DNA from 2 places in the Mesorhizobium sp. M0522 genome. Region 2 is predicted to be linked to the other one. Evidence: predicted binding sites of a transcription regulator. Region 2 holds the regulator's gene; the other holds the start of a gene.
What was found. The regulator LexA, encoded in region 2, represses DNA repair genes until DNA is damaged. The targets are predictions, from matches to a motif close to TGTTCNNNNTGTGTTCNG.
Positions count from the first base shown of each region.

Region 1 (5,802 bases), on a different contig from region 2:
CCTCAAGCCCGCCTCGACTGCAGCTCTCGACCGTTGAGCAGGCGCGCCTCGGCGCGGGTCCGTTGCCGGTCGTCGATGAAGGCAGCCTGGATCGAGACGGCGGCGCCCGGCAGGCCGTCGGCCCGGCAGGCCTTGCAGATCAGGCGCCCCGAAAGTGCGGCCAGCGGTGTCTCCGGCATCACCCCATGCCGCTTGAGCTCGGCCGGCTTCCACCACCTGTTACGGCCGCAGTCGATGCATTCGACGGCAATCGAGACAACTTCGGCGATCGTCGCTTCCTTGCCTGCCAATGCCATGGTCATCCCCATCATTGTTCCTGCTTTGTTCGCAACATTATCGGTTTTTGGAGCGGAGTCGAGTCGGTTCCGCTTACATCAACGTGAAAGTTTCACTTGTTCGATTATTTGAGTTATGCTTATATCTCGTGCAGGCTGGAATCGGCGCGAGCAACAGAACCGCGCCCGCTCCGTCCGCCGGCAGCAAGGGAGTGACGATGGACCTCGCTCAGTTCGCCCAGGCCTGCGGTTATGCCGGCGACAGCCCGGCCATGCTTGCCGCTTTCGCGGCCATCCGCCAGGACGGCATCCGCACGGCGCGCCAGGGCCATCGCCAGCGCAAGGCGACGATTGACCAGATGAAGCCGAGCCGCGCTCTGTTCCTGGCGGCGATCCGCCCGGCGCAGTCAGCCGAGGAGGCACTCGAGGATGCCGCCCGCTTCGTGTCGATGTTCCGCAACATGCCGCGCTGGCGGCAGGAAAGGCGCGCCGCCGACCTCGCCCGCGCCAGGCAGCAGCGCCTCTTCGCCCGCTTCTAGATCGAAGGCGTTCGCGTCGCCTGGCAATGGCGCTCTCGCGGCGTCGGCAAGCTGATGATCGAATGGGCGATTGAAACATGCCGTTCGCGCAATTGCAGCTTCGTCCAGCTCACCACGGACAAAGGTCGATGGGAGGCGCACGCTTTTTACGAGCGCCTCGGCTTCACCGCCAGTCATCTCGGCTACAAGATGGCGCTGTAGATCAGCATTTCATCGCATTCAGCGCCGACCGCTCATCTTCGCTACCCACTCTGGATGGAGCATTGACAAGCCGGCCTTTCGCCCTGCTCCATCCGCCCATGATTTACGACCGAACCTGGCTTGAGAAAACCTTTCGCGCAAAGCCCCGGCAGAAGTTCCTGTTCTTCTGGGGCCATCAGCCGTCTAAGGACGGCCGCATAACCACGTCGTGCTTCAGCCAGTGGTGGCATGCGCCCTTTACCGTCGATGGCCTGAGCTATCCGACTGCCGAACACTGGATGATGGCCGAGAAGGCACGACTGTTCGGTGATGCTCCGACGGCAACACAAATCCTCAGGGCGGCGAGCCCCAAGCAGGCAAAGCAGCTTGGCCGCCAGGTGAGCGGCTTCGATGGCACCAAATGGGATGCAGACAAATATCGCATCGTGATTGAAGGGAGCTTTCAGAAGTTCCGTCAGAACGCGGCGCTGCGCGAATATCTGTTGTCGACGCATGACCGGGTGCTGGTCGAGGCGAGCCCTGTCGACCGGGTGTGGGGTATCGGCCTTGCGGCAGATGACGAGAAGGCGTCGAACCCGCTGCTGTGGCGCGGCGAGAACCTCTTGGGATTCGCGCTGATGCAGGCCCGCGATCGGCTGCGCGGCTGAACATTTGCCGTGCGCTCGTCATCTGCGGCGGCCTCCGCGCTGCTTGACAATCCACCCATAATGTTCTCTTTATGTTCTCATCACAACTCGAGACAATGCGGCGTTCGAACCGCCGCGGGCGAACGGGCCGGATGGAAGCCAACATCCTCCACGCGGATCTGGATGCCTTCTATGCCTCGGTCGAACAGTTGCTCGACCCGGCCTTGCGCGGCAAGCCGATTGCCGTCGGCGGCGGGGTAGTGCTTGCCGCATCCTATGAAGCCAAGGCGTTCGGCGTGCGCGGCGGTATGCCGGGACGGCGGGCGCGGGAACTCTGCCCGCAACTCATTTTCGTCGGCGGCCATTTCAAGGACTACCAGCGGCTGGGCGATGCGGCGATCAAGGTGCTCGGCGATTTCACGCCGGTGGTCGAGCGGATTTCGATCGACGAGGCCTTTGCCGACGTCGCCGGCTGCACCCATTTGTTCGGCTCGCCGGCCGAGATCGCCGGCAAGATCCGCCGCCGCGTGCGGGCCGAGCTCGGCCTGCCGATCTCGGTCGGCGTAGCCCGCACCAAGCATCTGGCCAAGATCGCCTCACAGGTCGCAAAACCGGACGGGCTGGTGGTGGTCGATCCGCGCCACGAGCTGGAGTTCCTGCACCACCTGCCGGTCGAGTTGATGTGGGGCGTCGGCCCGGTCACCAGGCAGCGGCTGGCCGGCATCGGCGTCAACACCATCGGCGAGCTGGCGAAGACCAATGGTGGGGCGCTTGAGCGCCTGCTCGGGCCGGCGGCGGGAGAGAAACTCAACGCGCTGGCGTGGAACCGCGATCCGCGCAAGCTCGAGACGCAGCGCCGGGCGCGCTCGGCCGGCGCGCAATCGGCGCTCGGCCGGAAACCCGCCGAGGAGCAGGTCTTCGTGCCCGCTTTGCTGCATCTGGCCGACAGGGTCGCCACAAGGCTGCGGGCGAAATCCCGGCCCGGCCGCACGGTGACGGTTCGCGTCCGCTTTGCCGATTTGCGCTCGGTGACGCGCTCGATCACGCTCGATCAGCCGATTTCGGCAACCGCCATGCTGGCCGAGATCGCCGAGGCGCTGGTGCGCAAGGTGCTCATCGACCATCCGCACGAAAAGACAATCTCGCTGCTGGCGATCGCCGTATCGCATCTGGAGCAGCATGCCGGCCTGCAACTGGAACTGCCGCTCGGGCTCGACGACTACCGCCGCCGCCCCGGCACCAGCAAGGGCGCGGCGCGCTGGACCGCGGATCGCGCCGTCGACAAGATCCGCGACCGCTTCGGCTGGGAGGCGGTCGGCTACGCCTCGGTCGCGCTCGGGCTACAGCGGTCGGTTCCCGACGCATTTCGGGAGCTGGCCGAGAAGGAATTGTGAGCCTCGATTACACTTTGGTTGCCAAGTCGCCGGAATGACGTTGAAGGCTGCGGACTTGTGAATTTATCTTCGGTCCAGTTGGTCGTGCACCGGTTTGGGTATCGGCCAGACAGGGTAGCACCCGCCCGCAAATCCTTCCGCACCTTCATTTCGAACGACAGGAGATCGGCATGGGACAGAACGCCGGATATTTCGCACTCATCGTTGCCGGACTGGTGACCAATGCAACGACGCTGGCCAAGCCGCTCAACCCGGACCGGGCGATTCCATCCCTGGCGATATCAACTCGCCGCTGGCCAGCCCGCTATTCAAGCAGGTCAAGGCTGGGCCGCTGGAGATAAAGCTTGAGGAAACCACGCTTGCCGATGTCGAAAAAGCCTTCGGCGGAGCCATGCACGATGAAGGTGACGCCGGAGATTCACGCCACTGGCTTTGCTATGCCGGCCCCGACGCCGGCGGATCGCCGTCGATCTTCTGGTTCGTATCCGGCGAGATGGGCGGCTCCGACCACGGTGTCCTGTCCGTCGCCCTGCAGCCGAACCCGGAAGGTAAGGTGCCGGAAGGATGCGCCGGCGCGCCTGCCAGCCTGACAGCTGTTGAACTCGATACGCCCGGCGTCGGAGCGCCGCTGAGCGACGTGGCCGCGAAATTTGGCGCCGCCAAGCCCGATCGTTACGGCCATTTCGGCTTCGCCGCCTCTTATCCTCCTTCGTCTCCCGACCAGAAGGACGCCACGGTCACGCAGACGCTCACCTACACAGCCGGGAACGGCAGGATAACCGGCGTGGCGGTGACGCAAGTCACCACCAATTAGGGTGTCCCCGCTCGGTTGGCGAATGGTTCACGTGTGAATGATCTGCCGCGCCCAAGCCAGGCGGCCTGGTTGCTGGCCACCTCGTAATGCAGACTGGTTCTGATGTGCCGCCCGGGCCCGCCCTCCACCTGCAAATTCCTGATCTTGAAATATTAGACCGCCATCATACACCTGCGCCGGCCGCACCGCCATCCTGTCGCGCCCACAGACGGCAGGCCAACGCAGTTTCTCGTCGAAATGGGTGAACATCCGCCCTGGAGTTGGCAAGGCCGATATCGGAACGGCAGAAATTGGGTCGGAACGGCCCTTCCGATCGCACCCGCGAAGGTCCGGAAATGACCCAGAAGCGGGCGGTCGGCAGCGGTCCGAGCAGCAACCATTTTGGCAGGACAGGAAATCGGCATGGAATGCTGCAATCATCATCATGTCCCGTCCAAGTTGTGGACAGTTCCTTCTCAAAGGCGCACTCTTAGCGTGCGAAACGCGAGCTGGCGTTTCGTGCAATGCTTCACATGCTTGACTTGCGTCGGTGATTATCTGACCTACCCGGATACTTCCGGGTGGGCAGACCTCACATTGTGTCGCCTATCCGTGATCAGGCTACGGCCTAAGGCACGTTGCAGCCCGTTCCGGATCAACTGGGAGGTAAACAACATGCCTGATTTTCAGCGCAGAGAACTTCTTGTTCAAGGAAGCGCGGCTCTTGCCGCAATTGCTGCTCTCTATACCTCGCGCCGGGCTTACGCTTTTCCAACACGGCCGAACGAGGAAGTTATTCCATGGCTGGATCAGCCGACCGAAAATCCCGATCCGGCGGGTATCCAGAAGCAGCTTGTCTGGGAGGATTTGGATAGCTGGATAACGCCAAACGACAAGTTCTTCAGCATCTCGCATTTCAACCGACCAACGATCGACGAGAAGACATGGTCGATGGAGATCGGAGGCCTGGTTAAGAAGCCCCTGGAGTTAACGCTCGCCGACATCAGGGCGCGACCGAGGCAGGAGGTCGTTTTCACAGTGGAATGCTCGGGCAACCACGGGTTTCCCTTTTTCACCGGCGGCATCGGCAATGCTCGCTGGGCAGGGACGCCGCTCGCCCCGATCCTCGAGGAAGCCGGCGTTCTGGAGAAGGGTATCGAGGTCGTCTTTTTCGGTACCGATACAGGCGAGGTCCCGATACGCGACGTCAAGATGCAGCAGAACTTCGCTCGTAGCATGTCGCTCGCCGACGCGATGAACCCCGACAATCTCCTCTGCTATGAAATGAACGGGGCCGCCTTGCCGGCGCCCAATGGCTTCCCGGTACGGCTCATTGCGCCAGGCTGGTACGGGATCGCCAACGTCAAGTGGCTAAAGCGCATCGAGGTTCGCGATACGCGGTTCATGAGCCTTCTGATGGCCCGTGACTATGTCACCATCCGGGAGGAGGACCACAACGGCGAGACCGTATGGGCCGAGACGTCAGTCGGGCGAGCGCTGATAAAGTCCGCGCCTGCGAAGGTTACCCGGAAAGATTCAGATTACCGCATCGTTGGGGCAGCCTGGGGGGCGCCGATCGACCGGGTCGAAGTGCAAATCGATCAAGGGCCTTGGACACCAGCGACCATTGACCACAGTGAGGAGGCCGAACACGCCTGGAAAATATGGTCCCTGGCTTGGGCAAATCCCTCTCCTGGAGAACACACGGTGACCTCGCGCGCGGTCAGCACCACAGGACAAATTCAACCGGCGATGGACGATCCCTTGATTGCCAAGAAACACACATACTGGGAAAGCAATGGCCAGGTGACGCGCCGCGTGCGTATCGGCTAGAGCATTTTGCAGCCAAAAGGAAGCATTTGGCGTCCGCATAGATGCGGGAAAACAGATAGTTAGAGCGAGTTACCGGTTCCAAGAGAACCGGAACCGCTCTAAGAACGTGCTGCCATGTGGCAATTGCGTTTGGGTCAAACA
Region 1 is NZ_JAMYQW010000003.1:256,371-262,172, reverse strand. It holds gene NKI58_RS06170 (hypothetical protein) at 3-308, opposite strand; gene NKI58_RS06165 (hypothetical protein) at 494-814, shown strand; gene NKI58_RS06160 (GNAT family N-acetyltransferase) at 869-1,015, shown strand; gene ybiA (riboflavin biosynthesis intermediates N-glycosidase) at 1,114-1,662, shown strand; gene dinB (DNA polymerase IV) at 1,794-3,035, shown strand; gene NKI58_RS06145 (hypothetical protein) at 3,206-3,376, shown strand; gene NKI58_RS06140 (hypothetical protein) at 3,427-3,849, shown strand; gene NKI58_RS06135 (sulfite oxidase) at 4,504-5,661, shown strand.
Region 1: the regulator LexA is predicted to act here: its motif matches at 1,724-1,741, upstream of dinB (DNA polymerase IV).

Region 2 (5,802 bases):
TCGCGGTCATGGCCCAGGACGCGCCTGTGCTTCATGGTGGCGCTGCTCTGCGCGCTTGGCGTACTTGCCGCCAAGTTCGAGACATGGCGTGTCGGAACGCATATGCTCGGTTCCGAAATCTCGACGCGGCTGACGGGTCGCGTCGTATCGTACGAGCCCATGGCGAGCGGCCGCATCAGGCTGACAATCGATGTGACCTCAACCGCCAGGCCGACACTGCGCTACATGCCGGAACGGGTCCGCGTTTCGGCGATGAAGATACCGGCTGAGCTGACCGCCGGTTCCGAGATCACCGGCTATGTGCGGCTGCTGCCGCCGACCGGCCCGGTGCGGCCCGACAGCTATGATTTCTCCTTCGACAGCTATTTCGCCGGTATCGGCGGCAGCGGCTTTTTTCTCGGCAATCCGAAAGTCGTGTCGTCGGGCAGCATGCCGCTTGGCGCGCAGCTTTCTTCCGCGATCGAAGACGCGCGCGAATCTATCGCCGACCATATCCGCAGCCGCATCGGCGGTGCCGAGGGCGAGATTGCTGCTGCGCTGATCGTCGGCGTGCGCGCCGGCATTCCCGAGGAGATCAACGAAGCGATGCGGCGCACCGGCATCTACCACATCATCTCCATCTCGGGGCTGCATATGGCGTTGGTCGCCGGCACCATCATGGCGCTGCTGCGGGGTGCCTTTGCGCTGTTTCCCGATTTCTCATCGCGACGGCCGGTCAAGAAATATGCCGCGGCCGCCGCGCTTTTTTCGATTGCGGCCTACCTCGTCTTTTCCGGCATTGTCGTGGCGGCCGAACGCAGCTTCATCATGCTGGCGGTGATGCTTATCGCCGTGCTGTTCGACCGGGCCGCGCTCACCATGCGCAACCTGGCGATCTCGGCCATCGCGGTCATCCTGGTGTCGCCGCACGAGGTGGTCGGTCCGAGTTTCCAGATGTCCTTCGCCGCGACGGCGGCCCTTGTCGGCGCCTATGCAGGCTGGTCCGATTACCGCGCCGGCAGGGCCACCACGCCGCTGCCGCGGCTGTCGCCGCTACGCTTTGCCACTCGAAAGGTCCTGCTGGGCATGTGCGGTCTGGCGATGACCTCGATCATTGCAGGGAGCGCCACGGCGCTTTTCGCCATATGGCATTTCCAGCGCGTGGCGCCGCTCAGCCTGTTCGCCAATCTGGCCATCATGCCCATCGTCTCACTGGTCGTCATGCCCTTCGCCGTTCTCAGCGCGCTGGCGATGCCGTTCGGTGCGGATGGCCCTTTCCTCTATGTCATGGGCAAGGGGCTGACGGCGATGATCGCCCTGTCCGGGTGGATCTCGGAGCGCTCGCCGATCGATGCGGTCGGGCTGATTTCGCTGAGATCCGTCCTTCTGGTGACGATCGCCCTCGTCATTGCCAGCATGGCGACGACCTGGTTGCGGCTGGCGGCACTTCCTTTTGCGCTCGCCGGCTTGCTGACGACAACGCAGACACGCATACCCGACGTATTGGTCTCGGAGGACGCACGGCTGGTCGCGCTGCCGATCGGCAGCGGTGAACTCGCGGTCAACCGGGCACGCCCGAATGAGTTCACCATCGACAACTGGAAACGCGCGCTCACATCAGAGGCTATCGTCGCGCCGGAAACACCTGGAAAGAACGACCCGCAATTCGACATTGCCGATCCGGCCGACCTACCGCCGGGCATGCCGTTCATTTGCACGGACGGCCTCTGCCTTGCCAGGCATCCATCCGGCGCGATCATCGCGCAAGCCAAGGACCGCGATACTGCGCGGCCAGCCTGCGCCTTTGCCAGCTTGATCGTCATCGACGACGCCACCGCCCATAACCCCTGCTACCACGACCGGCTGGTCCTCGTCGTCACCAAACGGCAACTGGCGCGCGCGGGAAGTGCCGCCGTCTACTTCGATCCACAAGCGGCAACGCGCGCCGAAATCCGTTTCGCGGTCGAAAAATCATACCGGCCCTGGCACGTGCAGCGGAAATTTTCACGCGCGGCACGGGGCCTGCCGCCATACCGCAGGGCCGACAACCCCAAAGCCGGCGCCAAGGGCGGAGCTCAGTAGCGGCGGATCAGTCCGACGAGCTTGCCCTGCACCTTGACCCTGTCTGGTCCGAAGATGCGCGTCTCGTAGGCCGGATTGGCGGCTTCCAGGGCGATCGAGGCGCCCTTGCGGCGGAACCGCTTCAGCGTCGCTTCCTCCTCGTCGACCAGTGCCACCACGATCTCACCGGGGCTCGCCGTATCGGCATTGCGGATGATCACCGTGTCGCCGTCGAAAATGCCGGCCTCGATCATCGAATCGCCTTTGACCTCGAGCGCATAATGCTCGCCGCCCATGATCATATCCGGCGGCACCGAAATCGAATGCGTCTGGTGCTGGATGGCGTCGATCGGCACACCGGCGGCGATGCGGCCCATCACCGGGATCGAAACGGCGGCGACGACATCGTCGTCATTGCCGGCTGCAGGGACGCGCGACGATGTCGGCTTGCCCTGCCGAGGGGCGCCTTGCCCAAGACTACCCTGGATGACACTCGGCGAGAACTTGCGTGCCGCATTGAGGCCGGGGGCGATCGAGTCAGGCAGGCGCAGCACCTCCAGCGCACGGGCCCGGTTGGGCAAACGGCGAATGAAGCCGCGCTCCTCCAGCGCCGTAATCAGCCGATGGATTCCCGATTTGGAAGCCAGGTCGAGCGCCTCCTTCATCTCGTCGAAGGAGGGCGGAATACCGCTTTCCTTCAACCTTTCGTGGATGAACATAAGCAGTTCGTGTTGTTTGCGTGTCAGCATAGCGACCCCCAACAGAATCAGAAAAACAAACCCAGAACAAACACTATCTGTTCCAGTTGTGTTCCGCAACTGTTTAAAGTTTAATGAATGCGTTAAGGCTTGGGAAACAAACCACGCCCCTACCGGAATGCCGCATTTTCACCGTCGCGAGCGTCATCCCCTTGATTCTGCTTTCGTTTGCGCCTTCTGGCTTCCCAGAAGGCAGCACTGACATCGGCCGTCGGTCGGCAAAGGGCACGGAATTGAACCCGTATCGACTGCGCGGTTCGGTCAATGCACCGTGAACGAAACGAACTCAAAACGCCAACCTCGGGTTAACTCCTGGTTTCCAGTCGCCTGGTCAGGCTGCTTCTCGCCGGTGGAGCCTTGCTGCGCGCAACCAGGTGATGGAAGAACAGTCGATGCGTGTCCGGCGTTGCGTTGAATTTTTGGGGGGAGCAGGCACATCATGACAGGAATTCCCGATCTCGCCGCCATAAAGGCGATGGATGCCGCAGATCCGCTGCGCGCGATGCGCGACCGCTTCGTGTTGCCGCAAGGAGTGATCTATCTCGACGGCAATTCGCTAGGAGCTGCTTCACGTGCCGCTTTCGATGAACTGCACAAGGCCGCGACCGAAGAATGGTCGCATGATCTCATCCGCGCATGGAACACGGCCGGCTGGTTCAACATGCCGCTTGAACTTGGCGACCAGCTCGGGCGCCTGATCGGTGCCGCGGCCGGCCAGACGGTGGTCTGCGACACGACATCGGTCAACATCTACAAGCTGCTGCACGCCGCCATGGCCATGCGACCGGAGCGGCAGGTCATCGTCGCCGAGGGCGATAGTTTTCCGACGGACCTCTACATGGCTGAGGGTGTGGTTTCGACGCGAAAAGATACGCTGCTGCGCCTCTCGGGGATCGACGCGCCGACCATCGAAGAGCTGATCGACGAACGCACCGCCGTGGTGCTGGTCAACCACGTCAACTACAAGTCGGGCGAACTGCGCGACATGCCGGCGCTGACGCGCAGGGCTCAGGAAGCCGGGGCGATGATCGTCTGGGATCTCTGCCACACCGCCGGCGCGATGTCAGTCGAGCTCGACAAGGCAAACGCCGATTTTGCCGTTGGCTGCACCTACAAATATCTGAATGGCGGCCCGGGCGCGCCTGCCTTCATCTATGCGGCTGAGCGGCATCTTTCCGACATCCAGCAGCCGCTCACCGGCTGGTGGGGCCATGCACGGCCCTTCGCCTTCGAGCCAGGCTATGCGGCCGGCACCGGCATCCGCCGGTTTCTGTGCGGCACCCAGCCGGTCCTGTCGATGCGCACGCTGAAGGGCGCGCTTGACATCTGGAACGATGTCGACATGACGGCGGTGCGCAAGAAGAGCATCGCGCTGGCGGATCTGTTCATTGAGCTTGTCGAGGCAAAGTGCGGCACTTACGGGCTCACGCTCGAGAGCACGCGCGATGGGGAAAAACGCGGCAGCCAGATTTCATTCATGCATGAGCATGGCTACCAGATCATGCGCGCGCTGATCGAACGTGGCGTGATCGGCGATTTTCGCGCGCCATCGACCATGCGCTTCGGCTTTACGCCGCTCTATGTCGGCTATGCCGATGTCTGGCAGGCCGTCGAAGTGCTTGAGGACATCCTGCGCACCGGTGCGTGGAAGGAAGCGCGCTTCGCCATCAAGGCGGCTGTCACTTGAGATTGATGCGAGAGCTGGAATCGTGAGGCTGGCGACGACGCGCCGCGCGATGCTCACGGCTACGTTGCAAGGCCATATGCCAGGGAGGGCGCAGGGTGTTCGAACGTCACATTGCCGATTGGGACAACGCCTATGCCAACGGCGCCAACGTAGCCGGCAGCGATCGCTGGCCGGCGGCCTGGATCGAGCCCGCGCGGGTTTTCCGCGACGTGCTTTCGACCGAGGGCAGGGCGCGGCTCGACATGGCCTATGGCGACAACCCACGCAACCGGCTCGATCTTTTCCTGCCGGCCATCAAGCCCAAGGGACTCGTGGTGTTCGTTCATGGCGGCTACTGGATGGCATTCGACAAAAATTTCTGGTCGCATCTTGCCACTGGCCCTGTTGATCGCGGCTATGCGGTGGCGATGCCGTCCTACACGCTCTGTCCGCAGATACGCATTGGCGGCATCGTCAAGGAAGTCGGCGCGGCGATCGGCAAGGCGGCGGCGATGGTCCCAGGGCCGCTGATGCTGACCGGACACTCGGCCGGCGGCCATCTTGTTAGCCGGATGGTTACGGCGACGACGCCGCTGGCGCCCGAAGTGGTCCGGCGCGTTCGTCACGTGGTGTCGATCTCGGGGGTGCATGATTTGCGCCCGATCATGCGCACCGGCATGAACGAGACGATCGCGATCGATGAGGCCGAGGCGCAGGCCGAAAGCCCGGTGCTGCTGCGCCCGATGGACAAGGCCCGCCTGACCTGCTGGGCCGGCGGCGGCGAGCGCGCCGAATTCCTGCGTCAGAGCGCGTTGCTGGCCAACATCTGGATCGGCCTGGGTACCGCGACCAGCTCGGTGGTCGAACCTGACCGGCATCATTTCAACATCATCGACGGTTTGGCCGATCCAGACCATCCGCTGACCCGGACCTTGATTTCGGAGTGAGGCAGGTTCAGCGTAGCATCAGCACGTCGCAGGGGGAGCCCGCCGCCGCGGCAGGAGCGAACGGCGCGCGAACGATCAGCCCGTCGGCATCGGCCAGCATTTTCAGCATCGAGGAGTCCTGGATGCCGAACGGCGTCGCCACGAGCGCGCCGGCGTTGGTGCTGACAACAGCCCGCACATAATCCTGCCTGAGATCATTGGCCGGCATGGCGGTACCGAGCCGCGCCCGACGCATATCCTGCTGAAAGGCGCGGCCGCCGAGCTGCGCCAGCAACGGCTTCAGGAAGAGCTGGGTGCAGACCAGGCTTGCCACCGGATTGCCGGGCAGGCCGATGCAGCGGATGTCGCCCAGCCGCCCGAACATCAGCGGCTTGCCGGGCCGCATGGCGAT
Region 2 is NZ_JAMYQW010000024.1:15,093-20,894, forward strand. It holds gene NKI58_RS22955 (ComEC/Rec2 family competence protein) at 1-2,061, shown strand, start outside; gene lexA (transcriptional repressor LexA) at 2,055-2,789, opposite strand; gene kynU (kynureninase) at 3,238-4,485, shown strand; gene NKI58_RS22970 (hormone-sensitive lipase) at 4,581-5,411, shown strand; gene NKI58_RS22975 (molybdopterin molybdotransferase MoeA) at 5,419-5,802, opposite strand, start outside.